One region of the Sorangium sp. So ce117 genome, then DNA from elsewhere that is predicted to be linked to it. Evidence: riboswitches for the same ligand, from Rfam matches in the RefSeq annotation. Region 1 holds a riboswitch; each other region holds the start of a gene.

The links. A riboswitch is a leader RNA that binds a small molecule or an ion and turns the genes downstream of it on or off. The one in region 1 is predicted to bind cobalamin.
Region 2: another riboswitch for cobalamin. It lies ahead of WMF46_RS01450 (energy-coupling factor ABC transporter permease); the one in region 1 lies ahead of WMF46_RS21225 (ribonucleoside-diphosphate reductase subunit alpha).
Region 3: another riboswitch for cobalamin. It lies ahead of WMF46_RS05035 (TonB-dependent receptor); the one in region 1 lies ahead of WMF46_RS21225 (ribonucleoside-diphosphate reductase subunit alpha).

The regions. Positions count from the first base shown of each region.
Region 1 covers NZ_CP150309.1:5,670,616-5,680,055, reverse strand. The annotation lists gene WMF46_RS21240 (TonB-dependent receptor domain-containing protein) at 1-1,617, shown strand, start outside; gene WMF46_RS21235 (hypothetical protein) at 1,611-2,843, shown strand; gene WMF46_RS21230 (ribonucleotide-diphosphate reductase subunit beta) at 2,878-3,834, opposite strand; gene WMF46_RS21225 (ribonucleoside-diphosphate reductase subunit alpha) at 3,894-6,263, opposite strand; cobalamin riboswitch at 6,600-6,807, opposite strand; gene WMF46_RS21220 (hypothetical protein) at 6,929-7,462, opposite strand; gene WMF46_RS21215 (hypothetical protein) at 7,459-7,755, opposite strand; gene WMF46_RS21210 (dockerin type I domain-containing protein) at 8,040-9,440, opposite strand, start outside.
Region 2 covers NZ_CP150309.1:351,219-360,658, forward strand. The annotation lists gene cbiE (precorrin-6y C5,15-methyltransferase (decarboxylating) subunit CbiE) at 1-154, opposite strand, end outside; gene WMF46_RS01410 (precorrin-8X methylmutase) at 151-879, opposite strand; gene WMF46_RS01415 (cobalt-precorrin-5B (C(1))-methyltransferase) at 876-2,012, opposite strand; gene WMF46_RS01420 (FAD-dependent oxidoreductase) at 2,030-2,767, opposite strand; gene WMF46_RS01425 (DUF3209 family protein) at 2,837-3,211, opposite strand; gene WMF46_RS01430 (CbiX/SirB N-terminal domain-containing protein) at 3,235-4,422, opposite strand; gene WMF46_RS01435 (energy-coupling factor ABC transporter ATP-binding protein) at 4,398-5,219, opposite strand; gene WMF46_RS01440 (CbiQ family ECF transporter T component) at 5,216-5,965, opposite strand; gene WMF46_RS01445 (hypothetical protein) at 5,955-6,296, opposite strand; gene WMF46_RS01450 (energy-coupling factor ABC transporter permease) at 6,293-7,006, opposite strand; cobalamin riboswitch at 7,105-7,313, opposite strand; gene WMF46_RS01455 (enoyl-CoA hydratase/isomerase family protein) at 8,472-9,299, opposite strand; gene WMF46_RS01460 (DUF6922 domain-containing protein) at 9,398-9,440, shown strand, end outside.
Region 3 covers NZ_CP150309.1:1,356,726-1,366,165, forward strand. The annotation lists gene WMF46_RS05025 (hypothetical protein) at 1-223, opposite strand, end outside; gene typA (translational GTPase TypA) at 311-2,197, opposite strand; cobalamin riboswitch at 2,289-2,496, shown strand; gene WMF46_RS05035 (TonB-dependent receptor) at 2,737-4,938, shown strand; gene WMF46_RS05040 (hypothetical protein) at 4,952-5,446, opposite strand; gene WMF46_RS05045 (hybrid sensor histidine kinase/response regulator) at 5,682-7,586, shown strand; gene WMF46_RS05050 (DNA-directed RNA polymerase) at 7,756-8,451, shown strand; gene WMF46_RS05055 (ATP-binding protein) at 8,514-9,440, shown strand, end outside.

The DNA of each region.
Region 1 (9,440 bases):
CCCCTCTGGCTCATCGAGCGCATCGAGATCTACCGCGGCCACGCGCCCATCGAGGCCGACCGCCTCGGCCCCGGCGGCGCGATCTTCTTCGAGCCGCGGCGGCCTTCGCGGACGACGGCCGGCGTGGGTGCCATGGCGGGCTCGCTCGGCGCGCGGCGCGGGTGGGGGTTCGCCGGCGCCAGCGCGGGCCCGGTGAGCGCGATCGTCGGGGTGAGCGCGGAGGCCGCGGAGAACCGCTACGCGTTCGTCAACGATGGCGGGACGCTCTTCGACGAGAGCGACGACACCCTGGAGCGCCGGCAGAACGCCGACGTGCGCACGATCGACGCGTGGGCGCTCGCGCGCGTCGAGCTCGGGGGCGGCGCGATCGTCGACGTGATCGCGAACGGCACCGGCCGCGAGCAGGGCGTGCCGAGGCTCGCGCTCCTGCCGTCCCGAGAAGCGCGGGGGGAGTCGCGGCGCGCGCTGGCGTCCGTCGCGGCGCGGGTGCCGTTCGGCGGAGAGGCGCAGCACACGCTCGAGGCGCGCACCTCGTTCATCGAGGCGCGGTCGGAGGTCCATGATCCTCTCTTCGAGCTCGCGCTGCAGACGCCGGAGCTCCGGCTCGCCGGCCGCCGCCTGGAGCAGACGCTCGGGGCGACGCTCTCCTTCGCCGACCGGCTCCGGGTGCGGCCCGTGCTCTCGGTCGCGCGCGAGGGCATCTCACGCGCGCCGGACGACGTCCCGCTCGCGCGGTCGCGGCGCTCGTTCGCGCGCGGCGCCGTCAGCGCGGAGGCGCGCCTCGGCGAGGGGCTCGCGCTGCACGCCCTCGCGAGCGGGGAGTGCCACGCCACCGGCGCGGACCGGGGGCGCCCTTGCGACGTGCTCGTCCCGACCGGGCGGGTCGGCGTGGAGGCGGGGAGCGACAGGCTCCGGTTCCTCGCGACCGTGGGCCGCTACGTCCGCGTCCCGACGCTCGGCGAGGTGTACGGCGTCTCCGGCGTCGTCCATGGCAACGCGGAGCTCGAGCCGGAGTCGGGCGCCACGATCGAGGCCGGGATCCGGGCGCAGACGGGGCGCGGCGCCGTGCTGCGCGGCGCCTTCCTCGACGTGTTCGCGTTCGGGAGCGCGGTCTCCGGGCTCGTCGCGTACGAGAAGTCCGGTCAGGGCTACGTGAGCCCGTACAACGTCGGCCGCGCCCGCGTCGTGGGCGCGGAGCTGCTGGCCGGGGTCGAGGTGACCCCGTTCCTCCGCGCCGAGATCGCAGCGACGCTGCTCGATCCGCGGGACACGACGCCGGGGCGGACGACGAGGAACGACCTCCTCCCGTTCCGCTCGCGCCTCGTCGTCGCGCCGCGCCTGCACGCCGAGTGGAAGCGCCCGGGCGGCGCCGTGTTCTCGGGCGCGTCGGGCGAGATCCGGGCCGTGTACCAGTCGAGCCGGTACGCCGATCCCGCCGGGCTCGGCGTGATCGCGGAGCAAGCGACCCTCGACCTCGACGCGGAGGCGAGGTGGCTCGGCGGGCACCTCGCGGTGAGAGGTCGCGTCGCGGACCTCCTGGACGCGCGGCGCACGGATGTCGTCGGGTTTCCGCTCCCGGGACGGAGCGTGTTTTTCACACTGGAGTCAACATGGTGAAGATCAGTCTATTTGCGTTCGCGATCTCGATTCCGCTCCTCGGGTGCAACGTGGATTCGCCGCCGCCGTCGACGGGCGGCGTCCACGGCGGCGGCGACGGCGACGCGTGTGAGAGCGGCGTCGTCATCGTGACGAGCGACTACCAGTCGACGAACATCGCTGTGTCGGACCTCGACGGGACCACCCTGTCGCCCTCCTTCGTGTCGAGCGGCGCGGCGAAGCCGGGGCTCAGCCTCGCGCTGTCCGGCGACGTCGACGTCCCGAGGGCGGCGTCGCCGTCCGGCCGGGTGGTCCTGCTCGATCGGTTCGGCACGAACGTGATCACCTGGATGGATCTCGAGACCGCCGAGGTCCTCGCGCAGCTCCCGGTCGGGCAGGGGTTCGAGTCGAACCCTCAGGACTACATCGAGGTGGGCGCGGACCGCGCGCTCGTGTCGCGCTACGGGAGCAACCCGAGCCCGGGCGTGGAGCCGTTCGACGAGGGCGGCGATCTCCTGATCGTCGACACGAAGGAGTACTCCATCGCGGGGCGCATCGCCCTGCCGGAGGAGGAAGAGGGGCTCCTGCCGCGCCCGTCGGGGATGGCGCGCGTCGGTGACGAGGTGGTCGTGGCCCTCGGCCGGCTCGCCGCGGACCTCTCGACCGTGGGCGAAGGGCGCTTCGTGGGCGTCTCGCCGGAGCAGGGCGCTGTCACATGGACGGTCGACGTGCAGGGGCTCTACGGCTGCGGGCGTCTCGCCGTGTCGCCCTCGGGAGAGCGGCTGGCGGTCGCCTGCTCGAGCCGCTTCGACGCCGAGGCGATGGAGTACGACCCGGCGACGAGCGACGTCGTGATCTACGACGCTCGCACCTCGCCCCCGGAGGAGATCAAGCGGCTCGGCGTGGCGAGGGCGCTCGGCGCCGCGGTCCAGCCCACGCTCGCCTTCGCCTCCGAGGACGTGCTTCTCGGGACGGCCTACGCGGGCAGCGCGTCCGCCGGGGACCGCGCCTTCTCCGTGAGCATCACCACGGGCGAGGTCACGACGCTCGCCCTGGCGACCCAGCCCTACGCCTTCGGCGGCGTCCACTGCTCGCCCGGCTGCGGCGATGTCTGCCTGCTGAGCGACGCGGAGAGGAGCAAGCTCCGCCGCTGGAAGGTGGCGGCGAACGGCGCGCTCGAGCCGCTGGAGGACGCGACCGTCGACACCGAGATCGGGCTCCCGCCGCGAGGGATCGGCGGGCTCTGATCGGCCCCGCGGGCGGTACGTCGGTTGATGGGCGTCAGAACGCGGCGTCGAGGACGACCTCCCCGGAGACGCCGACCTGGTACGCGGAGACGCGGCGCTCGAAGAAGTTCGTGACCTCCTGGACGTCTTGAAGATCCATGAACGAGAACGGGTTCTTCGCCCCGTAGCGCTTCGGCATGCCGAGCGTGGCGAGCCGCTGGTCGGCGCAGAACTCGAGGTAGCTGCGCACGTCGCGCGCCGACATGCCCGCCACGCCGGCGCCGAGGAGATCCTCGGCGAACCGGGCCTCGCAGGCGATCGCCTCATCCATCATGTCGAGGATCGACCGCGAGAGCCCGGCGTCGAAGAGCTCGGGCTCCTCGCGCCGCGCCGTGCTCACGACCTCGAAGGCGAAGCGCATGTGCGCGCTCTCGTCGCGGAAGACCCAGCTCGTCCCCGCGGCGAGCCCGTGGAGCAGGCCGCGCGAGCGCAGGAAGTACACGTACGCGAACGCGCCGAAGAAGAAGAGGCCCTCGACGCACGCGGCGAAGCAGATGAGGTTCAGGAGGAACCGCCGCCGCTCGGCGCGCGAGTCCAGCCGCCCGAGCGACTCGACGGAATCGATCCACCGCATGCAGAAATCGGCCTTCTGGCGGATCGAGGGGATGTTCTCCACGGCCGCGAAGGCGCGGTGACGGTCCTCGGGATCGGGGATGTACGTGTCGAGGAGCGTCAGATAGAACTGGACGTGGAGCGCCTCTTCGTAGAGCTGCCGGGACAGGTACATCCGCGCCTCCGGGGCGTTGATGTGCCTGTACAGGTTGAGGACGAGGTTGTTCGCCACGATGGAGTCCCCCGTGGCGAAGAACGCGACGAGGCGCTGCACGAGGTGCCGCTCCGCGTCGGTCATCTTCCGCAGGTCGCCCACGTCCGTGGAGAAGTCGACCTCCTCCACGGTCCACGTGTTCTTGATGGCGGAGCGGTACATCTCGAAGAAGGCCGGATAGGCCATCGGGCGCAGCGTGAGGCACTGGCCCGGATCGAGGAGGCGCGCGGGGCGGCTGACGCGGCTCACTGGCAGGCCTCGCAGGCTTCGGGGTTCTCGAGCGCGCAGGCCACGTCCGCGGCCGCCTTCGCCGGCGCCGCCTCCACGGTCGCCTTGGTGATGCGCGTCGCGGGGCGCGATCGCAGGTAGTAGGTCGTCTTGAGCCCCTTCTTCCATGCGTGGAAGTACATGCTCGAGAGCTGACCGATGGTGGGGTTCTCGATGAAGAGGTTCAGCGACTGGCTCTGATCGATGAAGGCCCCGCGATCCGCGGCCATGTCGATCAGCGAGCGCATCGGGATCTCCCACGCCGTCCGGAACACGGCGCGGAGCTCCTCGGGCAGCTCGTCCATGCCCTGGACCGAGCCCTCCGCGAGCTTGAGCCGGGCGCGCACCGCGTCGTTCCAGGCGCCGAGCCGCTTGAGCTCCGCGACCAGGTAGCGGTTCATCTGCAGGAAGTCCCCCGAGAGCGTCTCGCGCTTGAAGAGGTTGGACACCTGCGGCTCGATGCACTCGTAGCAGCCCGCGATCGACGCGATGGTGGCCGTCGGCGCGATGGCGACGAGCAGCGAGTTCCTGAGCCCCTCGGCGCGGACGCGCGCGCGGAGCGCCTCCCAGCGCGCCGCGTCCTCCGGGACGGCGCCCCACGCGTCGAACTGGAGCTCTCCGCGCGCGGCGCGCGTCTCGTCGAACGCCGGGTGCCGCCCCTTCTCCGCCGCGAGGTCCGCGGACGTCGAGAGCGCGTGGTAATACACCTCCTCCGAGATCCGCCTGGAGAGCTCCCGCGCCGCCGGGGCGTCGAAGGGCAGGCGCATCTGGAAGAACACGTCCTGCAGGCCCATGAGCCCGAGCCCGACGGGCCGCCAGCGGAGGTTCGATCGCCTCGTCGAGGGGATGGGGTAGTAGTTGAGGTCGATGACGCGGTCGAGCTGGCGGACCGCGGTCCCCACCGTGCGCGCGAGCTTCTCGAAGTCGAACGCGACCGCGCCGTCCGCCAGCGTGACCGTGTGGCGAGCGAGGTTGATCGAGCCCAGGTTGCAGACGGCCGACTCCTCGTTCGAGGTCACCTCCAGGATCTCGGTGCAGAGGTTCGAGAGGTGGACTACCCGGCCCGGCAGCGCCGTCTGGTTGCAGGCGCGGTTCGACTTGTCCTTGAACGTCATCCAGCCGTTGCCGGTCTGCGCGAGCGTGCGCATCATCCGCGCGTAGAGCTCGCGGGCCTTCATCGTCTTCTTGGCGAGGCCCGCCCGCTCGGCCTCGACGTACCGACGATCGAACTCCTCACCGTAGAGATCGGGGAGATCGCGCACGTCCTTCGGGTCGAACAGGCTCCATTCGCCGTCGGCCTCGACCCGCTTCATGAAGAGGTCCGGGACCCAGCTCGCGAGGTTCAGGTTGTGGGTGCGCGCGGCCTCGTCGCCGGTGTTGTCGCGCAGCGAGAGGAACTCCTCGACGTCGGCGTGCCACGGCTCGAGGTAGACGCAGCAGGCGCCCTTGCGCTTGCCGCCCTGGTTCACGGCCGCGACGGACGCGTCGAGCGTCTTGAGCCACGGCACGATCCCGCTGGAGTGCCCGTTGGTGCTCTCGATGAGCGAGCCGCGCGAGCGCACCCGGTGGTAGGCGAGCCCGATGCCGCCCGAGAACTTCGAGAGCATCGCGACGTCGGTGTAGCGCTGGTAGATGGTCTCTAGGTGATCGTCCGGCGAGTCGAGCAGAAAGCAGCTCGAGAGCTGCTCGTGGCTCGTCCCGGAGTTGAACATCGTCGGTGAGCTCGGCAGGTAATCGAGCGACGAGAAGAGCCGGTAGAGCTCGATGGCCTGCGCCGCCGTCTCGGAGAGCGCGCACGCGATGCGCAGGAAGAACTGCTGCGGCGTCTCGATGACGAGGCGCGTCTCGGGGTGCTTCAGCAGGTAGCGGTCGTAGAGGGTCCGCAGGCCGAAGTACTCGAGCTCGTGATCGCGCCTCGGCTCGATGGCGTCGTTCAGCTTGCGGGCGTTCTGCGCCACGAAGCCGTGGAGCCGATCGTTGATGAGGCCCAGCCGCCGCCCCACGGCGATGGACTGCGAGAAGGCGTGGATCTCCTGATTGCGGACTTCCTTGTCGATGGTCGTGGCGAGCAGGCGCGCCGCGAGCTTCGCGTACTGGGGCTCATCCGCGATGAGCGACGCCGCCGTCTGGATGGAGAGCTGATCGAGCTCGCGCGTCGTCGCGCCGTCGTAGAGGCCGCTGATGGTCTTCGTCGCGACGCGGAGCGCGTCCACGTCGGACAGGGCCGCGCAAGAGCGGCTCACCGCCCGGACGATCTTGTTGACGTCCACGGGCTCGCTCGACCCGTTCCTCTTCTTCACCCGCATCGTCGTGTGCGGGGGCGTCTCCTCCGCGCCGGCGCTCGTCATGGCGGGCGCATGAGGTGCGTGGGGTGCGTGGAGCGCGCGCAACGGCGCCGCGCCGTTGCTCTTCACCAACGGTTCGTTCAGCATGGCATCCTCCTCGTGCTCGTTCCGAGCGGTCCCGGACCGCTCGCGTCGATGCCGCGAGAGCGAAGAGGCCAGCCGATGCGCACGGGTGCGCCAGGCTCTTTTGAGGAGCCCTCGGACCGACCGCTCGCCCCCGCGGGCGAAAGGAAGACAGCGCGGGAGGGGGTCGGAACCGGGACAAGCGCGAGAGTCTGCGCCAGCTCGGACCTACCCGCCTCCCTCGAGGCTTCCAGGTCAAACCGGCGCCGGATGTCTCCCCAGCGCAGGATGTTGGCAGGTCTTCGGGCTCACGAGCGCTCCGGCTCTCGCCGGGTTCCTACGGTCCACCGCTTCCCAGCCCGAGGGCCAGTGCGCGTCGTGGAGATCGTTCTCGCTTACCGCTGCGGGGCAGCCCCGGATTCACACCGGGTTCCCTTTTGAGCCCCGGGCCGAAGCCCGAGGCACCAACATGAGGCACTACATATTGCGGTGCCGAGCGCAGGTCAAGCGATATGTTGGGGGTGGCCGGACGAGCGGGGTGATCGACCTGCTGTCATTCCATCGGCGTACCATCGGCGTACCATTGGCGTATTTGCCGTGGATGGTCATTGGCAGGATGCGTTCACGATCGCCACGGCGTCGAGATCGAAGGTGCCGTTCGGGCCGGCCATGTCCACGCGATCCGTGATCCGCACATAGCGGACGAAATCGAGGCCGACGTCGGTGAGGTCGAAGGCATCGCCGCCCGCGACGGCGGGATCTGTGGGATCGATGGAGTTCGTTTCGGGGTTCGCCAGCACAGGGTGCCAGCCGGCGCAGTGGTCATAGGGGGCCGCCGTGGCCTTGCACGAGTAAGCTTTCCAGTCGACGCCGTCCTGGCTGACCTCGACGGTCGCGAGCTCGGCGAACACGGTGGTTGGGGTGCTCTGGAACGCGTTCTCGAAGACGATGAAATCCGGCCCCGGGCCATCGACGATGAGGTTGCCAGAGAAACCGAAGGTGACGGTGCCGCCGTTGCCGAGGGACACCACGTCGGCCGAGCCGCCGCAACAACCCCCACCCTTGGGAGGACCGAAGGCGATGTCCGGGAACTTGTCCTGTCCGAATGGTTGGCCTGGCCCGAAGCGAAAACTGATCACCTCGGAAGCAAACACCGTTTCCGTGCCGGTGCAGCCTTCTCCTGCGCCGCCGGCGGCTCCGGAGCCGCCAGCGCCATCTGCGCCGCCGGTGCTGCCGGCGCCGCCAGCGCCATCTGCACCTCCGGAGCCACCAGCGCCGCCAGAGCCATCGGCGCCTCCGGTGCTGGCGGCGCCACCGACGCCTCCGGTGCTGCCAGCGCCTCCGGTGCTGCCAGCGCCTCCGGTGCCGCCAGCGCCGCCAGCGCCGCCAGAGCCGTCGGCGCCTCCGGTGCTGCCGGCACCGCCAGCACCATCGGCGCCTCCGGCACCCCCAGCGCCGCCGACCTCTCCAGCTCCGGAGGTGGAGCTTGTTCCGCCCGCTCCGCCTTCACCGCCAGCGCCGCCGGACCCCTGCGCGGCTCCACCACCCGTGCCGCCGGTCCCGCTCCCGGACGGGGAGCTCTCGGATCCGCAGGCGATGAGCGCGAATATCGAAAGGAGCGCGCTCGCGCGCGCCATACGAGACACCATGAGACCTCCGAGGGCGGGGGCGCGATCCATCGGAGCATCCCGACGCGGCGCTGCCCGCGCCCAAACATCAATAGAACGGCGCCGACGTGTTGTTTCGCGCGAGGTAGATGTTGTAATCGGCCGTGTTGACGTACCCATCGCCGTTGAAGTCGGCGTGCTGGTTGTACCCTGGGTTGCCCAGCTGGGTGTTCATCGCGGCGCTGAGGATGGTGTAGTCGCCCGTGTCCACGTCGCCGTCGTTGTCGAGATCCGCGTCCGCGATGTTCCCGAAGCCGTCGCCGTCGGTGTCGCGCTGGTTCACGTTCGCCGTGAGGTAGGCGTTGTCCGCGCCGTCGGGCACGCCGTCGCTGTCCGAGTCCGGCGCGCCGTCGGGGAAGTACAGCGTCACCTTCGGCGTCACGCCGACCTCCCAGTAATCCCAGGCGCTCCCGGCCGAGTAGCACTGCCCGGCGGGGGAGGAGTACTCGTCGCCCGATGGGTTCCACACGATCGCCAGGGCGCTCGTGTGGCTTACGAACGCGATGGGCGACGTCGAGCTGTCATCCTCGCAGGGGTCCGGCGTGAACTCGAGGTACTGCGACGAGCTCGCCTCGTTGACCGGCGTCTGGCTGCCCCCGAGGACGGCCGTGACCACGCTGGCGCGGACGAGCGCCGCGTATCCGTTCTCGCTCGCGCCGCCGACGCCGAACGCGTCTCCGCCGCCCACGTGCAGCGTGTCGTCCTCGTCGAAGCCGAGCGCCGCCGCGTTCAGCACGTTGCTCGCCAGGAGCGAGCCCTCGCTGCCGCCGAACGCATACGGGCCCGACGTGCCGTCGATGGCGTCCTCGATGTCGGCCGCCGCCCAGATGCGGATTTCACCGGTCCGGTTGGGCGACGGCTGATAGCCGATCCCGGTGACGAGGTTGCCCCCGGAGTCCACGGCGATCCCCCCGGATGCGCCCGGGATGCTCGTGATCAGCGGGATCTCCACGATGGGCGACGCGGTCAGGTCGAGGGCATAGACGCCGCTCGTGTAGACACCCTGGACGCTATAGCCGCCGTTGATGACGAGCGCGTCGTTCCCGTACCAGGCCCCGTCGTAGTAGTCGACGTCGAGCTCGATCACCTGCCCGTGGCTGAGCAGGTCAGGCGGCGAGGTGATGCTGAGGATCGAGCTCGGGAACACGAGCAGCGGCGCCCCGTAGCCGACGCCGAGCGCGATCGTGCTGCCGTCCGGCGAGATGGCGAGGAAGCTCGGGTCCATCGGCCCGTCGCTCAGGGTGGCGACGGGCACGTAGACGCTCGATCCATAGTTCTTCTGCAGATACAGGGTCTGATCGTTGGCGACGAGGAGCCGTCCGGCCAGCTCGTAGCCATCGATCTCCTGGGCCGTCGTGGGGAACCCGTCCAGCGCTGTGAACCACCCGTCGGCGATGCTGGGCAGATTGAATGTATACGACGTGTTGCCCCCGTACTCGTCGAAGGCGTC
Region 2 (9,440 bases), 5.3 Mb from region 1:
TCTTCTCGCCGCGGAACTGCGGGAAGAACTCGAGGTGCCGCTCACCCCCCACGAGCACCTCGGCGCGGGCGACCGCGGACGCGGCGCGGCTCGACAGGCTGGCGCACCCGTCGTCGCCGATGCCGACGACGGTGACGGCGCGGCGCGCGCTCATCGCGCCACCTTGGCCGGCTCGGTCGAGCCGGCGGAGCCCGCGGATGCTGTCGGCTCCGGCCATTCCGCCGACAGGAGCAGCAGCGCGTGGACGATCGCGACGGCGATGGGGCTGCCGCCCTTGCGGCCGCGCGCCACGATGAAGGGGAGCCCGGACTCGAGAAGGGCCTCCTTGGACTCCGCCGCCGACACGAAGCCGACCGGCACGCCGATCACGAGCGCCGGCCGCGCCCCCTCCTCCCGGGCGAGGCGCACGACCTCGAGCAGGGCCGTCGGCGCGTTGCCGATCGCGACGATCGCGCCGTCGAGGAGCCCGAGCCGGTGCGCCTTGCGCATCGACTCGATCGCGCGGGTCGAGCCGGCCGCGGAGGCGGCCTGGATGACATCGTCGTCCGAGATGAAGCAGTGGATCGCGCAGCCGTAGGACGCGAGCCGCTGCTCGTTCAGGCCGACGCCGATCATCTTCACGTCGACGAGCACAGGCGCGCCGCCCCGGAGCGCCGCGATGCCCCGCGCGATCGCCTCGGGGTGGAGCCGCATGAGCGACGAGAACTCGAAGTCCGCTGTCGCGTGGATCACGCGGCGGACGACCTGCCACTCGGCCTCCGGGAACCCGTGCGCGCCGGCCTCCTCGTCGATGATCGCGAAGCTCTTGTCCTCGATGCGCCGCCCGAGCGCGGTCATCTGCCGCATGTCGTTCACCGCGCGCGCCTCATCACTGCTCATGGCTCCTCCGCTCTCTCCGCACCGATGGCACCGGCGTCGCCGGCCGGATATCGGCCGAGCAGCGCCCCGTTGAAATCGACAAGGCAGGCGTGCACCTCGAGGGCGCCGCCCGCGTGACGCGAGGTGTGCTCGACGACGCGCCGGCAGATCCCCCCCGGCACGCCGGTGAGCCCCTCGCGCTGGCACAGCTCGAGCACGTGCCGCGCGGTGTTCGCCTGCCGGATCTCGGCGGCGATCTCGGGCCGCGCGCCGAGCTCCTCGGCGATCTGCGCGAGCAGCTCCATGCTCACCTCCGAGCCGGCGGCGTGCGTCATCATCTTGCCGTCGGCCATCTTCGAGAGCTTGCCGATCATGCCGACGATGATCGCCCGGGCGATCCGCCGCCGCGCGGCGTGGCGGACCCCGGTGCCGATGAAGTCGCCCACCTGGATGAACGCCTCCTCCGGGAGCTCCGGGTAGAGCTTCATCGCGTACGCCTCGGATTTGCCGCCGGTCGTCAGCGCGAGCGCCGCGATGCCGCGCTCCGCGGCGACGTCGATCGCCTGCACGACGCTCGCGCGGAAGGCGGCGGTCGAGTACGGCTTCACGATCCCGCTCGTCCCGAGGATGGAGATGCCTCCGATGAGCCCGAGCCGCGCGTTGATTGTCTGCTTCGCCATCTCCTCGCCCTGGGGGACGCTGAGGGTGACGGTGGCCCCGGCGAAGCCCGAGCCCTCGAGCTCCTCGAGGACCATCTCGGTGATGTTCCGGCGGGGCACGGGGTTCACGGCCGGCGCGCCGACGGGCAGCCCGAGCCCCGGCTTGGTGACGACGGCGACCCCGGCGCCGCCGCGGATCTCGACGCCCGGCTCGCTGCGGAGCTCGACCTCGGCGACGAGCTCGGCGCCGTGCGTGCAGTCGGGATCGTCGCCGGCGTCCTTGATGATGCTGCACGTGGCGCGCGGCCCGTCGCGATCGCAGCGCTTCAGCGGGAAGGTGACCTTCTGCCCGTTCGGCAGGGTGGTCTCGATGGCGTCGACCGCCGCGCCGCGCGCGAGCACGCGCGCGGCCGCCTTGGCCGCGGCGGCCGCGCACGCGCCCGTCGTGAACCCCTCGCGCTGCCCCTTCGGGTCTCTCGGCCGGACCTCTACCATCCAGGGAGCCTGAACGATTACGAGGATTTCTTCATCGGGTTGTTGAAGAAGCTCTCCAGGAGCACGCTGCCCTCGGGCGCGCCGAGCGAGGCGAGCCGGTCGCGGAGCGGGTAGAGGATCGCGCCGTCGCCCGCGCAGAGCACGGCGTCGTGGGGCCCCGCCGCGAGCTCTCGCTCCACGAGGGCGCACGCGCGCGCCGGCCGCTCGGGGTGGCCGATCGGGGGGAGATCGCGGGCGACCGTGAGGCGGACGGCGGCGGGGAGGCGCTCGCGGACGAACGGCTCGGAGGCGAACGTCTCGCCCGGCTCGACGAGCCAGAGCAGGTCGAGCTGCGCCGCGCCGGCGGCGGCCGCGCTCCGGGCGATCCCGAGGGCGGCGGTGATGCCGGTGTCGGTGGCGATCACGAGCGCGCGGCCGGAGAAGCCCGGCGCGAGCCGCAGCTTGCCCCAGGGTCCGCTGAATTCGAGCTCGGCGCCGACGGCGATGTCGTTGAGCACGTTCGAGCCCGGCCCGGCCCCGACGCGCTTCACCGCGATCTCGACCGCGCGCTGCTCGGCGTCGCTGGAGAGCATCGAGTAGGCGCGCTTCGCGAGCTTGCCGCCGGGCAGGGTGACGCCGGTGTTGATGATCACGTACTGCCCGCCGGCGAAGCCGATCTCCGCGCCGTCGACGCGCTCGAGCCGGAGCAGCCGGGCGGCGTCGCCGAGCGGCGTTGCGTGGGCGATCCTGATCTTCGGGTTGCCTTGTGTTGCCATGACGTCACTCCTGCTTTCGCGCGGTCGCAATCACGCGCCCCATGGTCGCTCCGGTGGGCGGCGCGCGCCTCATTCGGCCGGGTAGATCTCGTGCACGAAGTCGTGCATCTCCTCGAGCTCCCGGTAGAGCCGGCCGAGCCCGTCGACCTGGGCGCGCAGATCGAGCTCGACCTGCTTCGTGAGGATGAGGAGCGAGCGCAGGTAAGGCAGCTTCGGGTCGCCGGCGGGGGTCTTCGCGACCTTCTCCTGGAGCTCCACGAGCGACCCCTCGAAGAGGCGCGAGAGGTTCTTCAGGTCCCCGGCGCGCAGCATCGCCGAGACCGGCCCGGGCTCGGCGGCCGCGGCGCCGAGCTCGGCGAGCTCGTGCGTGCGCTCGGCGGGGTCATCGATGCCCAGGATGTTCATGAGCCCAAGGCGGAGCGCGGCGATCTCGTGACAGGCCATGTCGGTTCTCTCCTATCCATCCTTCATTGCATGATGTCGTCGACGAGCCGGGCCACCAGCCGGTCGCCGAGCAGGTGCTCCTCGACGAGGTCCTTCGCGTCCTCCTCGCGGACGCCGCGGTACCAGACCCCGTCGGGGTAGACGGCGACCGTCGGCCCCTCGCCGCAGCGCCCCATGCATGACGTCCTCGTCACGCGGATCTGCTGCTGCTGGCCGGCCTGCTTCACGAGCCGGCGCACCGACTCGAGCAGCGCCAGGCTGCCGCGGTCCACGCAGTCGGCGTTGCCGCAGACGAGCACGTGCTTGCGCAGCGAGCGGTGGGCGTGCGGGTGGTTCGACGCCTGCGTGTGCGTGAGCGTGTGGCGCACGCTGTAGAGCATCGCCTTGAGCCCGCCGACCTCCCGGGCGAGCCCCGGTAGCGCGGTGCGGTACATGCACGTGTCGCAGGGGAGCGGCGCCTCGCCGGCGAGCGCCTGGCGCGCGCGCTCGTCGATCAGGCCCGCGAGCGCGCTCGACCGGCCGAGGTGCGGCGCGAGCGACGCCCGGATCCACGGGTACGTCGAGGAGAATCGGTCGACCTGCTCGGCGAGCTTCGTCATGAGCCGCCCGGCGAAGAGGAAGTAGGGGACCACCACGACGCGCTCCGGCCGGTGCCGCGCGACGCGCTCCAGCGTCTCCTCGACCGAGGGCCGGGTGACGCCGATGAAGGTCGGCTCGACGAGCTGGAGCCCGCGGCCCTCGCCGATGAGGCGCGCCGTCTTGCAGAAATCGCCGTTCGCGTCGGGGTCGCTCGACCCGCGCCCCACGACGACGAGCGCCGACCGGGCCCGCGCCGCCGGGTCGGCCGGCAGCGCGGTCGCGGCGCGCTCGAACGCGAGCTCCGCGAGCGCCGGGTGCACGCCGAGCGGCCGCGCCGCCGAGAAGCGCACGCCCGGGTGCGCGGCCCGCGCCCGCTCGAGCGCGAGCGGGATGTCGTTCTTCACGTGCCCCGCCGCGAACAGGAAGAGCGGCACGACCGCCACGCGGGACGCCCGCGCCGCGAGCGCCGCGAGCGCGTCGGCGAGGTGAGGCGTCGCGAGCTCGATGTAGCCGTGCTGCACGGCGATCTCGGGCCGCGCCGCGGCGTAATCGGCCACGATCGCCTCGAACTCGGCGTTCGACGCGGCGTCGCGGCTGCCGTGGCCGATCAGCAGGAGACCGTCGTCATGCACGCGAGCGCCTCCTCCAGGGTGAGCGGGAGGCCCGCGCCGCCCCGCGGCGGCAGAGGGCTCATCCGGGTCCAGAGCTCGGCGACCCATGGCCGCCGCATCCGCGCCCGCGCGAGGAGCTCCCCCCGCGCGAACACCTCCCGCGGCGGCCCGTCCGCGAGGACCTGGCCGTCGCCCAGCAAGACAGCGCGCGAGGCGAAGAGCGGCACGAGATCCACCGCGTGGGTCGCGGTGACCAGCGTGGTCCCCTGCTGCTCGGAGAGCGCGCGCAGCGTCTGGCACAGGGCGAGCTCGCCCTCCGGGTCGAGCCCCGCGGTCGGCTCGTCGAGCAGCAGCACCCGCGGCCGCATCGCCAGCATCCCGGCGATGCACGCGCGCTTGCGCTCGCCGAAGCTCAGCGCCTCGATGGCCCGGTCGGCGAGGTGGGCGATCTGCACGGCGGCGAGCGCCGCCTCGGCGCGGCGGCGCGCCTCGGGCGCGGGCAGGCCGAGGTTTCGCGGGCCGAACAGGACGTCGTCGAGGAGCGTCGCGCCGAGCAGCTGGTCGTCCGGATCCTGGAGCACGAGCGCGGCGCCCGCGGCGACGGCGTCCGAGGGCGAGCCCACGCGGCGGCCCGCGATCTCGACGCCGCCGCCGGGCGCCGGGAGGAGCCCGACGAGCGTCCGGAGCAGCGCGGTCTTGCCGGCGCCGTTGCCGCCGAGCACCGCCACGGACTCGCCCTCGGCGACGTCGAGGCGCACGTCGCGCAGCACGGGCTCGCCGCGCCGGTAGCCGAGCCGGGGGGCGCGCAGCGCGATCATCCGGCCTCTCCCGCGGCGACGCTGAGCCCGAGGGCCGCGAGGGCGGCGGCGGCGAACGCGACGTTCGCGGCGGGCGCGCTCGTCCTTCGGTCGGCGACGGGGAGCTTCCCCTGGTAGCCGCGGAGCTGCATCGCGAGCGCGGCGCTCTCGGAGCGCTCGAGCGTCCGGAGCGCCACGACGCCCGCGACGGCGCCGGCCGAGCGCGCGGCGGCGCCGGGGCGGGTGAACCCGCCGCGGAGCGCGGCGGCGCTCCACGCGCTGTCGGCCGCGCGCTGGAGCACGCCGGCGAAGCGCCGCGTCAGCGCGAGCAGCTCGACGAGGGCCGCGGGGACGCCGAGCCCGGCGAGCGCCGCCTCGATCTCGGCGGGCGCGGCGGCGCCGGCGAGCCACCGGAGCACCGCGGCCGCCGCGAGGACGCGCGCGCCGATGGCCACGGCGCGGCGCGCCCCCTCCGCCGTGATCGCGTCGACGGGGAACGGCGCGCCGGGGAGGAGCGGCGCCCCCGGCGTGAGCGCGAGCGCGAGCGCCGCCGCGACCGCTCCGATCCACGCGGCGGGCGCGGCGGCGCGGAGGACGTCGCGCGCCGGCGTGCCCTGGAGGCGGAGGGCCGCGCACGCGAGGAGGAGCAGCGCGGCCGGCGTGAAGGGCGAGCGCGCGCCCGCGGCGACGCAGCACGCCGCCACGGCGGCCCCGAGGCGGAGCCGGGCGTCCACGTCGCGGAGCCGCGCGGGCGGGTCAGTCCGCACGGAGGCCTTCGTCGCCGGCCTTGCCCGCCGGCGCGCCCGCGCGCTCGACGAAGAGCACGCGCGAGAAATAGCCGAGGGCGAAGCCGGCGAGGAGCCCGGCCCAGAGGAACGCGAAGAGCAGGAGGTCGCCCTCGAGGCCCGCGAACAGCGGCCCGGTGTCGTGGCGCCCTGCGTCCTCGGCGACGCGGCGCACCACGGCCTCGTCGACGCCGTCCCAGGACGCGTTACCGCAGGCGGCGAGCCAGAGGGAAGCGGCGAGCCGGAGCGCCGCCGCGCACGCGCGCCGCGCGAGCGGCGCTGGCAGCGGGCGCTGTCCGAGCCGCCGCGTCACGACGCCCCCGGGGCGAGCCGGACGACCTGGAGCCGGTCCAGGATGTCGGGCCGCCGGGCGCGCAGGAAGGCGAGCGCCCCCGCGGTCATGACGCCCTCGAGCAGGCCGAGCGGCAGCTGGGTGGGGACGAAGGCGAGGGCGACGCCCGTGAACATGGACGTCACCGAGCCTTCGCCCGAGAGCCCGAGCGCGAGCGCGAGCGCCGTGGTGGCGTAGGTTGCCCAGTCCGACGTCACGCCCGCCAGGAAGCCCGCGACCCAGAGGTTCGCGCCGCAGCGCCGCGCGAGGTGGAAGGCGAAATATCCGGTGAAGGCGCCCGCGATGCCCATCGACGCGACGTCGGCGCCGAGCGTGGTGATGCCGCCGTGCGCGAGGAAGAGGGCCTGGATAAGGAGCGCCGCCACGGTGACGAGGACGGTCATCCAGGGGCCGATGAGCACCGCCGCGAGCCCTGTGCCGCACGGGTGGGAGCAGGTCCCGGCGGTCGGCACCGGCACGGGCATGCACGAGATCGCGAAGACGGCGGCCGCGATGAGGCCGACGAACGGCTTGTAGAAGGCGTCCTGCTCGGTGCGGCGCCGGAGCAGGTGGAGGGCGATCGCGACGAAGGGCAGGGCGAGCGCGTTCCAGAAGGCGCACCAGCCGAGCGGCAGGACGCCTTCCGCGAGGTGCATCGCGGCCGCGGGCCGGGGCGCGAGGAGCGTCCCCATGGACACGGCGGCGATCGATAACGCGCGGCCGTGAAGACCGATTTCGGCGCTCCGGGTGAAGTCCGCACCCGAACGCCACGAAGACGTGCGCAAGCTGCACCTCGTGGGAGGCTCGGGTAGGTCTCCCGGCTCATGGGTTCAGGGAGCTGATCGAGCTCCCAGCGCTGCGTCCACCTTCCCAGGCCTCTTCACAATGAGGCCCAGTGGTCTTCGGAGGCAGCTCCCCACTCACGGTGGCGGGACCGCGCCGGTTTTGCACCGGCTTCCCTGTTATGCCCCGGAGGGCACCCGAGGAATGGATTGTCAGGCCGGTGCTCGGTAATCCCGTTTCGAGCCCGGCGTCAAGGACGTCGCGCCCCGATCGCGGAGGATGTGCTCAGCGGGCGCTGCATCTGGCATGGCGTGTCGGACGAGCTCCCCGTCGAGCGCGGGCCAGCTCCGCCTCGCGCGCTGCTCCGCGCGTTGGCCCGCGTATCCAGGCGGGCGCGATCGCGCGAGCCGGGCGCGTACCCGGGAGCGCGGACCCCGGGGGCGCGGACCGGGCGAACCCGGGTGCGTCGACCGGGGGCGCGAGCTTCCGCCTTGCGCGGTCCGGCCCGCCGCGAGCGCCCTCGTCCGCGGCGTCGGTGCGGCGGTGATGCCTGCCGCTTGTGGACACCTCGCCCTCGCGGGCACTGCCGAGGCGCACGAAGCCATCACTGCCGAGGCGCGCCGCGCGCCCGTCGGTGCCCCTCATCGAGCAGACATGGGCGCGCCGACGAGCGATCGAGGCCCTGCGATGCGATGGCCGAGGCCGAGAAATTGACCCAGACGCATCACGTGAAGAGTCGTCGAGCACACGTCTTGGATTATGTCCCCTTAGATAAAATCTGTTTACTTTATCGCCGCGCGGGTGCAGCGCCTGTCGCGGGCCGCGACTGAGCGGGGTCTTTCGTGCGCTTGAATACAAGGCGCCGGCGCGTTCTTTCCGCAGTGTGCTTTGTTCGTCCTGGCTCTTTACTCGGGAGCAGGCGTCCGGTGTACGGCCCGCTGCCTCGTGGCATCTCTTATTGAAGAGATGAGGGATTTCGTGTTCGCTCGTCTCGGAATGCACAGCGAACGCTGCGCTGAGCGCTGTCTCCGGTGGAGGGGTATGCCCGGCTCGAACGTGAATTCCCGCAGAGCTGGTGTGTATGGGTCGCGCGTCCGCCTGGCCGCCTTCGTGTCTGGAGCGCTCTGCTCGCTCGGCGTGCAGGCATTGCACTTTGTTATCGACAACGCGCTTGCGGGTGCCACAATCTGACTACCGCATGCGCACCGGCGCGGACCCCCCAGCCCGGAGCGCATGCGGTCTTTTTTCTTAGCACCGTGGCGGACGTTCAAGACTCCGGCGCGGTGTCCCTGCCGCGGTCATTCTGGGCCCCCCTCCAGCGTGATGCGCGGTATTTTTTTGCCCTCGAGCGCGCGGTTCGCGCCTCCCGAGCCTTCACTTGCCGGTGAACGTGGCCTGCGATTTCGCCAGAAACGCTTTCATTCCGAGCTGTTGATCTTCGCTGCCGAAGAGCGCGGCGAATGCCTGGGCTTCCAGCTCGTTGGCGGCGGCGAGGTCGAGGCTCTCGCCGCGCAGGAGGACGCGTTTGGCGGCGGCGACGGCGAGCGGCCCGCGCGAGGCGATCTTGAGGGCGGTCTCGCGGGCGCGCGCGAGCAGCTCGGTCGCCGGGAAGACGGCGTTGACGAGCCCGATCGACAGCGCCTGCTGGGCGGTGATCATGTCTCCTGAATAGACGAGCTCGCGCGCGCGTCCTGGCCCGACCCGTCGCAGCAGCCGCTGGGTCCCGCCGAACCCCGGGATGACGCCCAGGTTCACCTCGGGCTGGCCGAGCTTGGCGCCTTCGGCGGCGTAGATGAAGTCGCATGCGAGGGCGAGCTCGCAGCCGCCGCCCAGCGCGAAGCCGTTGACGGCGGCGATGACGGGGAAGGGGGCAGTCTCGATGAGCTCGGCGAGCCGGTGGCCTGCGTCGGCGAACCGTTTCGCGGCGATGCTGTTCATGGTCGCCATCTCCGCGATGTCGGCGCCGGCGACGAACGCCTTGCCGGCGCCGGTCAGCACCGCCGCGCGGACCTCGTTGCCGGCGGCGGGCGCGAGGAGGTCGCGGAAGGCCGTGGTGAGCTCGCCGAGGACGGCGGGGTTCAGTGCGTTGAGTTTGTCGGGCCGCTGGATGGTCACGGTGGCGACGTGATCCGCGCGCTCGACGGCGACGAACTGGAGCGTACCGCGAGCAGGGGCCCCCGGCTGCTGTTCTTGAGCGGTCATGGAGCGTGGTTAGCAGCGCCCCGCGCCGGGGGGAAGCGCCTGCCGTGGGCCGGGGAGGGCGTCATTCCGTGTCCTCTCGGGCCTGCTATGCTGAGCCCGTGGACGAGCCGACGAGCGAGCGATTTCCAGGGGACGTCACGC
Region 3 (9,440 bases), 4.3 Mb from region 1:
TGACGCCGTCGAAGAGCGAGCAGAAGAAATCGCACGAGGCCCTCTGCTCTTCGATCGAGGGCCCGCCGGAGCTCGCCGACTGCGACCCCACGGCCGCGCCTGCGCCCCCGGCGCCGTCCGAGCTCCCGGGGAGCCCGTCGACGACGACGGCCCCGCCGCAAGCGCCCGCCCCCGCGAGCGCGACGAGCGAAGCCAGGAAAGCGAAGAGCAGCGGCGTTCTCATCAGGGCATCCTATCGCGCGGCAGGTACGGGAGGGGCGCGCGTCGGGCGCGTCGGACGCGCGTCGGACGTTCCGCGCGCCCCCGCCGCTCACTCCACCGCCTGCGATTGCTCGATCGCGTCCTCGCGGCGCTCCCGGCGGTTGCACGCGAGCACCTTCTTGCGGACGCGCACCGCGTCGGGCGTGACCTCGACGAGCTCGTCGCCGTCGATCCACTCCATCGCCGTCTCGATCGTGAGCAGCCGCGGGCTGGCCAGGAGGACGTTCTCGTCCTTGCCGTGGTTGCGCACGTTCGACAGCTTCTTCTCCTTGATGACGTTGACGTCGGTGTCGTTCGGCCGGTTGTGCTCGCCGATGATCATCCCCTCGTAGACCTCGACGCCGGGGACGATGAAGAACATGCCGCGCGGCTGCAGGTGGTGCAGCGCGTACGGGGTCGCCACGCCGACGCGATCGGCGACGATGGCGCCGGTCGGGCGGCGCATCATCGGGCCGCCCCAGGGCGCCCAGCCGTCGAACATCGTGTTGAGCAGGCCCGTGCCGCGCGTCGCCGTCAGGAACTCGCCGCGGAAGCCGATGAGCCCGCGCGACGGCACCCGGAACTCGAGGCGGGCGCGGCCGAAGCCGGGGTTCGTCATCTTCACCATCCGGCCGCGCCGGGAGCTGAGGCGCTCGGTCACGATGCCGACGTAGGTGTCCGGCACGTCCACGACCACGAGCTCGAGCGGCTCCATCACCTCGCCGTCGATCTCGCGCGTCACCACCTCGGGGTTCGAGAGCTGCATCTCGTACCCCTCGCGCCGCATCGTCTCGACCAGGATGGCGAGCTGGAGCTCGCCGCGGCCGAGCACCACGAACGTGTCGGGCACCTCGGTCGGCTCCACCCGGATCGCGAGGTTCTTCATCGCCTCGCGCTCGAGCCGCTCCTTCAGGTGACGGCTCGTCAGGAATTTCGACTGCTTGCTCTTGCCGGCGAACGTCGACGTGTTGACGCCGATCTTCATCTTGATCGTCGGCTCCTCGACCACGATGCGCGGCAGCGCCTCGGGGTGCGCCGGATCCGTGATCGTGTCGCCGATCGTGACCGCGTCGAGCCCGGCGATCGCGATCACCTCGCCCGCGACGGCGCTCTCGACCGCGACGCGCTTCAGCCCCTCGTAGGCGTAGAGCATCTTCACGTAGCCGCGCGACTGGCCGCCCTCGCCGAGGAGCGCGACGTCGGCGCCGGACCGGGCGGTGCCGCGGACCACGCGGCCGACCGCGAGCCGGCCCACGTAGTCGTCGTGCGTCGTGTTGCAGACGATGACCTGGAGCGGACCGTCGGGGTCACCGGAGGGGCCGGGGACCCGCTCGAGGATGGTCTCGAAGAGGGGATCGAGGTCCTTCGCCTCGTGCTCGAGCTCGCGCTTCGCCTGCCCGAACTTCGCGACCGCGTAGAGCGTCGAGAAGTCCATCTGCGCGTCGCTCGCCTCGAGGTCGCAGAAGAGGTCGAACACCTCGGAGAGCACCTCGTGGGCGCGCGCGTCGCTCCGGTCGATCTTGTTGATGACGACGATGACCGGGAAGCCGCGCTGGAGGCACTTCGAGAGCACGAAGCGCGTCTGCGGCAGCGGGCCCTCGGCGGCGTCGACGAGGAGGAGCGCCCCGTCGGCCATCATGAGCGTGCGCTCGACCTCGCCGCCGAAGTCGGAGTGGCCGGGCGTGTCGACGATGTTGATCTTGACCCCGCGGTACCGGATGCTCGTGTTCTTCGCGAGGATGGTGATGCCGCGCTCCCGCTCGAGGTCGTTCGAGTCCATGACCCGCTCGGCCACGACCTCGTTCTCTCGGAAGGCGCCCGACTGGCGGAGCATGTGATCGACGAGGGTCGTCTTCCCGTGGTCGACGTGGGCGACGATGGCGATGTTGCGGAGATCGTTACGGGGCATATACGGCGGCGGCCGTGTAGCACGCGACCCACGGAGGAGCGAGCCCATCCTCGCTAGAGCCCGAACGTTCGGCCTGCACGGCAAGCGCGCGGGCGGGCGAGCGGAGCAGTAGCGATTGACAGCCGAAGGCGCACGGCCATAGGGTGCGCGCCGTGCTGGTGCCCGGGCGCTCGCCTGGGCCGAAGAGGGAACCCGGTGAAATTCCGGGGCTGCCCCGCAGCGGTAAGCGAGAACGACCTCCACCCCATGCACTGGCCCGCCGAGGGCTGGGAAGCGGTGGACAGTAGGGAGCCGGTCTGACCGGAGCGCTCGCGAGCCCGAAGACCTGCCAGCGCCCGGCGGCGGGAGACATCCGGCGCCGGTTCGACCTGGGAGCCTCGAGGGAGGCGGTGAGGTCCGAGCCGGTGCAGCTCCACCTCTCTGCGCACGTCCCGGATACCGAACCGCCCCCGCGTCGCCTTCCGGTCGCCCGCGGGGGCGAGAGGTCGGTCCAGCGCACCGTGCGATGGCCAGCCATTTCGTCCTCGCGGAGCTCGACGCGAGCGGCCCGACGCCGCTCCGCGCGATTGCGGCGAAGGAGGACACGAATGCTGCGCGAGACGGTCACGACGAGCCACGGGCACCGCCATCCATTTCATCTGCTCGCCGCGTTATCCATGGTGCTGGCCGCCGCGCGGCCCGCGCGCGCCGAGGGCGACACCCCCGACGCGCCCGCTGCCCCGCCGGAGGCCGCCGCTGCAGCGCCCACCGGCGAGGGCGCGCCCGCGGGCGACGCCGCGATCGAGGTCACGATCCAGGCGGAGAAGCCGGGCAGCGAGGCCGCGTCGCGCATCTCCGTCGGACACCGGGAGCTCGAGCTCAGGCCGAGGCTCCGGCCGGGCGACATCCTCGAGTCGGTCCCCGGGCTCTTCGCCGTGCAGCACGCGGGCGGGGGCAAGGCGAACCAGTACTTCCTCCGCGGATTCGACGCGGATCATGGGACCGACGTCGCCTTCTTCGTCGACGGCGTGCCCGTCAACATGGTCAGCCACGGCCACGGGCACGGCTTCACCGATCTCTACTTCATGATCCCGGAGCTCGTGACAGGGCTCGACGGCTACAAGGGGCCTTATTACGCGAGCATCGGCGACTTCGGTACGGCGGGCGCCGTCAACCTGCGCTTCGCCGAGAAGCTCGAGGAGAGCTACGCGCAGGTCAGCCTGGGGCAGTACGGTATCCAGCGCGGCCTCGTCATCGCCTCGCCGGATCTCGGCGACACGTGGCGCGCGGTGGCCGCGGCGGAGATCTACCGGAACGACGGGCCGTTCCTGAGCTCGGAGCGGCTCAAGCGCTTCAACGTGTACCTGCGGGCCACGCACGATCTGGGCAACACCGGGAAGGTCCAGATGACCTGGATGTCGTATGGATCGACCTGGCACGGCTCCGGCCAGATCCCCGCGCGCGCCGTGTGCGGCGAGGGCGAGCAGGGCGGGTTGAACCCGCCGCCCTCGGCGTTCGGACAGCCGTGCATCGACCATTTCGGCGCCGTGGATCCGACCGAGGGCGGGGCGACCGAGCGGCACATGGCGTCCGTCGCCTACTCCACCGCGTGGCGGGACGCCGATCTGAGCGCGCTGGCCTACCTCGTCCGGTACCGCTTCACGCTGTACTCGAACTTCACGTTCTTCAGCGAGGACCCCGTCCACGGCGACCAGATCGAGCAGAACGACGACCGCACCGTCGGCGGCGCCGATCTCCGGTTCCGCAGGCAATACGAGCTCGGCGGGGCGAGGTTCACGACCTCGCTCGGCGCGCAGATCCGCGCGGACGCGATCGACAAGTCCCTCCACCACGACGAGGCGCGCGAGCGGATCGAGGAGAAGAGCAGGACCCACGTCGATGAGAGCCAGATCGGCGTCTACGTCGAGCAGGACGCCCGGCTCCGGCGCTGGCTCCGCGTCGTGCTCGGGGCGCGCGCGCAGTGGATCGACGTCAACGTGGACGACCCGGGCGAGGACCTCGAGGCGGTGGGGAACAGGTCGAGCGGCGCCCGGGGACAGATGCAGCTGCTCCCGAAGCTCACGGCGATCGTGTCGCCCGTCGAGGGGGTCGATCTATTCGCCCACTTCGGGCGGGGCTTCCACTCGAACGACGCGCAGGGCGCGGTGCTGGGCGAGGGGGCGGCGACGCTGATCACGCCCGCGATTGGCTACGAGGTCGGCCTGCGGGTCGCGCCCTTGCGCGGGCTGTCGCTGAGCGGGGCCGCGTTCCTGCTCGACCTGGACTCGGAGCTGGTCTGGAGCGGCGATGCGGGCGCGACCGAGGCGTCGGGGCAGACGCGGCGCTACGGGATCGAGATCGGCGGGCGCTACCGGCTCCGGAGCTGGCTCTTCGCGGACGTGGACGCGACCTTCACCCGCGCGCGCTTCCGCGAGAACGCCGGCAACGCGAGCGCTGTCGCCCTCGCGCCGACCCGGACGCTGACCGCGGGCGTCGGCGTCCGCCCGACCATCGGCGCGTTCACGCCGTTCGCGGCGCTGCGGGTCAAGGCGATCGGCGCGCGGCCCGCGACCGAGGACGAGTCGCTCACCGCCGAGGGGTTCACGGTCGTCGACGCCAACGCCGGGCTGCGGTGGAAGAACGTCGAGGTGGCCGTGGACATCCAGAACGTCTTCGACACGACGTGGCGCGAGGTCCAGTTCGCGAGCGCGTCGCGGCTGCCGTACGAGCCGGCCCCGGTCACCGGGATCCACTACTCGCCGGGGTGGCCGTTCACCGCGATCGGGCGGGCGACGCTGTACTGGGAGTAGACGCCGCGCCGGCTCATGTCCGGCGGAGGTCCTCGCGCAGCGCGTCGAGCGATGCCCGGAACGCGGCTTCGCTCACGGCGGCGCCCGTCACCGCGGGCAGGAGCTCTGCGAACATCTGCCAGGCTTCCCCGATGTCACATACCCTGTGCGGATAACGCTGGCGGGCAATGAGCGTGAGCCCTGTCACCACGCTGCGAACCATCGCCGCCTGGAACCCCGAGCCCTCGAAGACGACCGCTGAGCACCTGATGGTTGCGCTCGCCTCCGCGAGGAAGCTCGCGATCGCCCTGCGCGCGGGCGCCGGCGGCAACGACGCCCCGCTCTCGACGAGGGTGAGCAGCCCTATGCCGCGCGGGTGCTTCTTCGCGAACTCCGCGCACGCGTCCCTCAGGTGGCGCGCGCCGTCCTCGGTCGTCTCGCGGCGCCAGATGACACAGAAGATCTGGTGCCAGGAAGCCAGGATGTAGTCCGGTTGTCTGGTGACCAGGTGCCAGGGGTCAGGATGCATGATCGTGCTCGTTCTGGAGATGAGTCCGTCTTGATACCCTCGAACCGCTCCAGCGGCTGGCGGTGGTCCTGCGCGGCCGCCGGCGGGCGCTCTCGACGCGGGCTCATGGGGCCGTTGCTGTGCTCGTCACTCGCCGCTGCCGGCCGACACGACGACGGCTCGCGGACGCGGAGAGCAGGACAGGAAGGGAGAGCATGGCGTGGCGAACGTGTACCCATGCTGTAGGCTGTGCCGCATGGATCCGACGGGGCTCGGCGCCGATCTGCAATTCCGCATGCTGGTCGAAGGGGTGAAGGACTACGCCATCTTCATGCTGGACACCGAGGGGCGCGTGACCACGTGGAACGCCGGCGCCGAGCAGATCAAAGGATACTCCGCGCAAGAGGTGATCGGCTCGCACTTCTCGCGCTTCTATCCGGCCGAGGCGATCGAGCGGAAGTGGCCACAGACAGAGCTCGCCGAAGCGCGGCGCGTGGGCCGCTTCGAGGACGAAGGCTGGCGCGTGCGCAAGGACGGCTCGATGTTCTGGGCGAACGTCATCATCACGGCCCTCCACGGCCCCGACGGCGAGCTGCGCGGCTTCTCCAAGATCACGCGCGACCTGAGCGAGCGCAAGCGCCAGGAAGAGTCGCTGCGGCAGAGCGAGGAGCGCTTCCGCGCGCTGGTCGAAGGCGTGAAGGATTACGCCATCTTCATGCTCGACCCCGACGGCAGGGTGGCCACGTGGAACGCCGGCGCCGAGCGGATCAAGGGATACTCCGCGCAAGAGGCGATCGGCACGCACTTCTCGCGCTTCTATCCGGCCGAGGCGATCGAGCGCGGCCGGCCAGAGACGGTGCTCGCCGCCGCGCGGCGCGAAGGCAGCTTCGAGGACGAAGGCTGGCGCGTGCGCAAGGACGGGTCGTCGTTCTGGGCGAGCGTCCTCGTCACGGCCATCTACGGCCCGAGCGGCGAGCTGCGCGGCTTCTCCAAGATCACGCGCGACCTGAGCGAGCGCAAGCGCCTGGAGCAGATGGAGTCCAACGCGCGCCAGATGGAGGAATTCGTGGCGATGCTGGCGCACGAGCTGCGCAATCCGCTGGCGCCGATCGCCAACGCGACCAGCGTCCTCAAGCTCGAAGGGAAGGACAACGCCCAGGTCGTCTGGGCAGCCGGCTTGATGGAACGGCAGCTCGGTCAGCTCGTGCGGCTCGTCGACGACCTGCTCGACGTGAGCCGCATCACGCGCGGCAAGATCGCCCTGGAGTCCAAGCGGATCGATCTCGCCGACGTGGTGACGCGCGCGGCGGAAGCGTCCCGGACCTGGATCGACGCGCGCGAGCAGACCCTGGAGCTGCAGCTGCCCGCCGAGCCGCTCGCCGTCGTTTCGGGCGACCTGGCGCGGCTCACGCAGGTGGCGAGCAACCTGCTGCACAACGCGGCGAAGTTCACGCCGCCGCGCGGCTCGATCCGGGTCACGGTGGAGGCGGACGACGCGCACGCGATCCTCCGTATCCGCGACAGCGGCGTGGGGATATCGTCCGAGCTGCTGCCGCAGGTGTTCGACCTGTTCACGCAGGGGGATCGCGGCCTCGATCGCGTCGAGGGCGGGCTGGGCCTCGGATTGACGATCGTGCGCCGGCTGGTCGAGCTGCACGGCGGGACGGTCCAGGCGCTCAGCGAGGGGCCCGGCCGCGGCAGCGAGTTCATCGTGCGATTGCCGCGGCTGACGCGTCCCCTCGCGCCGCCGACGGTGGGCGCTCCCGCGACGAAAGCCGGGCGCAAGCTGCGCATCCTCGTCGTCGACGACAACCGCGACTCGGCCGAGAGCATGGCGCTGCTGCTCGAGCGCTTGGGCAACGACGTGCACGCCGTGTTCGACGGCCCCTCGGCGCTCGAGCTCGCGGCGCAGCTCTGGCCGGACGTCGTGCTGCTCGATATCGGCATGCCGGGCATGACAGGGGTTGACGTCGCGCGCGCGCTGCGCCGCACTCCGGGCCTCGCGGGCCTATCGCTGTTCGCGATGACCGGTTACGGCCAGGAATCGGACCGCCGCATGACCCGGGAGGCCGGGTTCGACGTGCACCTGGTCAAGCCGATCCGCGCGGAGGTGCTGAAACAGCACCTGGCGGACATCGCCAATCGTCCTGGAGCCGGCTGAGCGCCTCATTCCGTCGGGTGCCCCGGAGGCGGCGGCGATTCCGCCGTGGCGTCGCCAGGCACCCTCGCGGCGAGCGGCTCGTCGGCCCGCTGTAAGCTGCGCCCGGCCGCCCCGTTGCGAAGAGGTGCGCCGCGGCGATCTCGCCGAGGCCTCCTCAACGAGGGCTTTCATGCCGTTCTCCGTCCACACGACCCACGCCGCGGCGCGCTGGCGCCTGTCCACGGCGTCCGCCCCGCTCTTTCTCGCGCTCCTGTCGCTCCTCCTCCTGGGCTGCGGCCCCCGCCTCGTCCCGTTCACGCACGAGCTCCGGGTGCAGCACGACCTGAGCGACAGCGACGTGAAGAACCTGCAATTCTACGTTTCGCACCAGATCGCGCTGCGCCGAGAGCTCACGGCCGAGAGCTCGCAGGTGACGAGCAGCCACAAGCTCCTGCTCGTCTCCGGGAAGGTCATCGAGGAGGTCGTCGTCGAGGAGCGCACGCCCGGCGTCGTGGTCGCAGCTCGCGGCGGCGCCCTGTCGGTGAGCTTCGAGCCCGGCGCGTCGCTCACGTTCTCCGCGGGCCCTGAGCCATTCACATCGGCGCCGCCCGCGCCGTCGTTCCCGGGCTTCGCGGCCCCGCCCGATCCGTTCCCCGGCAATGCGGAGCCGCTCCTGGCCAGCCCGAGCGCGGCCGGGGACGGCAGCGGCCCCGGCGGCAACTACTGGCTCGCGGCCGGGCCCGGCCGCGAGATCCGTTACCAGGGCAAGGTGTTCTCGGCCATCGAGGACAGCCTGCGGGCGCACCTCCTGATCGACGCCGACGCGCTCGACGAGGTCGTCGAGCGGCGCACCGTCCTCCCGGGCGTGCGCCTCCCCGGCCGCTGACGCGCGGAGGCGCGCCCCGCCGCGCGCCGTCGCACGTGCGCACGTGGGGGCGCGCCGTTGCGATGGCGCGCGCCCTGCGCTTCCATGCCGCTCGCCTCGTGACCACGCCGCCGCCGCCCCCGCCCGCCGCGCTCCGCGCCCCGCGCGTCCGCGCAGAGCTCGTCGCGACCGGCTGGGAGCTGTTCTCGGCGCTCCTGTTCCTCTCCGCCGTCGTCCCCGCCGCCCTCACCACGCCGTGGCCGGCGATCCTCCTGCTCTCCTCCCTGGCCGCCTCGGCCGCGCTCTCGGGCTCGCTCACCCGCCGCGGCGACCGCGGCTTCGCCGTCGCGGCGGCGCTCCGCGCCCTCTCGTGGCCGCTCGCTGTCTTGCCGCTCGCGTTCCGAGGCGCCCCGACCGTGCCCCCCTCCTGGCCAGGCCCGCTCGGGATCGGCCGCTCGACGCCGCCCTCGTGGCTCGGCCTCCTGGTGACCGCGGTCGCCTTCGGCGTCATGGCGGGCGGCATGCGCCGCGCGATCTACCGCGCCCTGCTCCGCGAAGGCGCCGTCGAGGGCGGCGCCGGAGACGCCGCCTCGGCGCGCGCCCTCGCCGCGGCGCTCCGGCCGAGGCTCGCGGAGTCGGCGGCGACCGCGGGCATCGTCGGCGGGCACGTCATGCTGCTCTTCTGCGTCGCGTTCCTCCGCACCCAGAGCCAGGTCGTGTTCCAGGCGTGGTTCGAGGTCGTCCCCCTCCTCGCCCTCTCCGGCACCCTCGGCTTCACGCTCGCCGTGCGCCCCGCCACGCGCCCGATCCTGGCCGCCCTCGCGGCCGGCCCTTCCGGCGCCCGCGCCCTGCTCGGCCGCGGCCTCGCCCGCGCCGAGCGGCTCCCCGACGTGCTCGCCTCCCTGAACTTCGCGCTGTGGCTCGGGTGCACCGCGATCGGCATGGCCTACGTGCGCGTCGGGGCCACCTCCAGCGTCGCCGACGCGCTCATGCAGCTCGGCTTCGGCGCC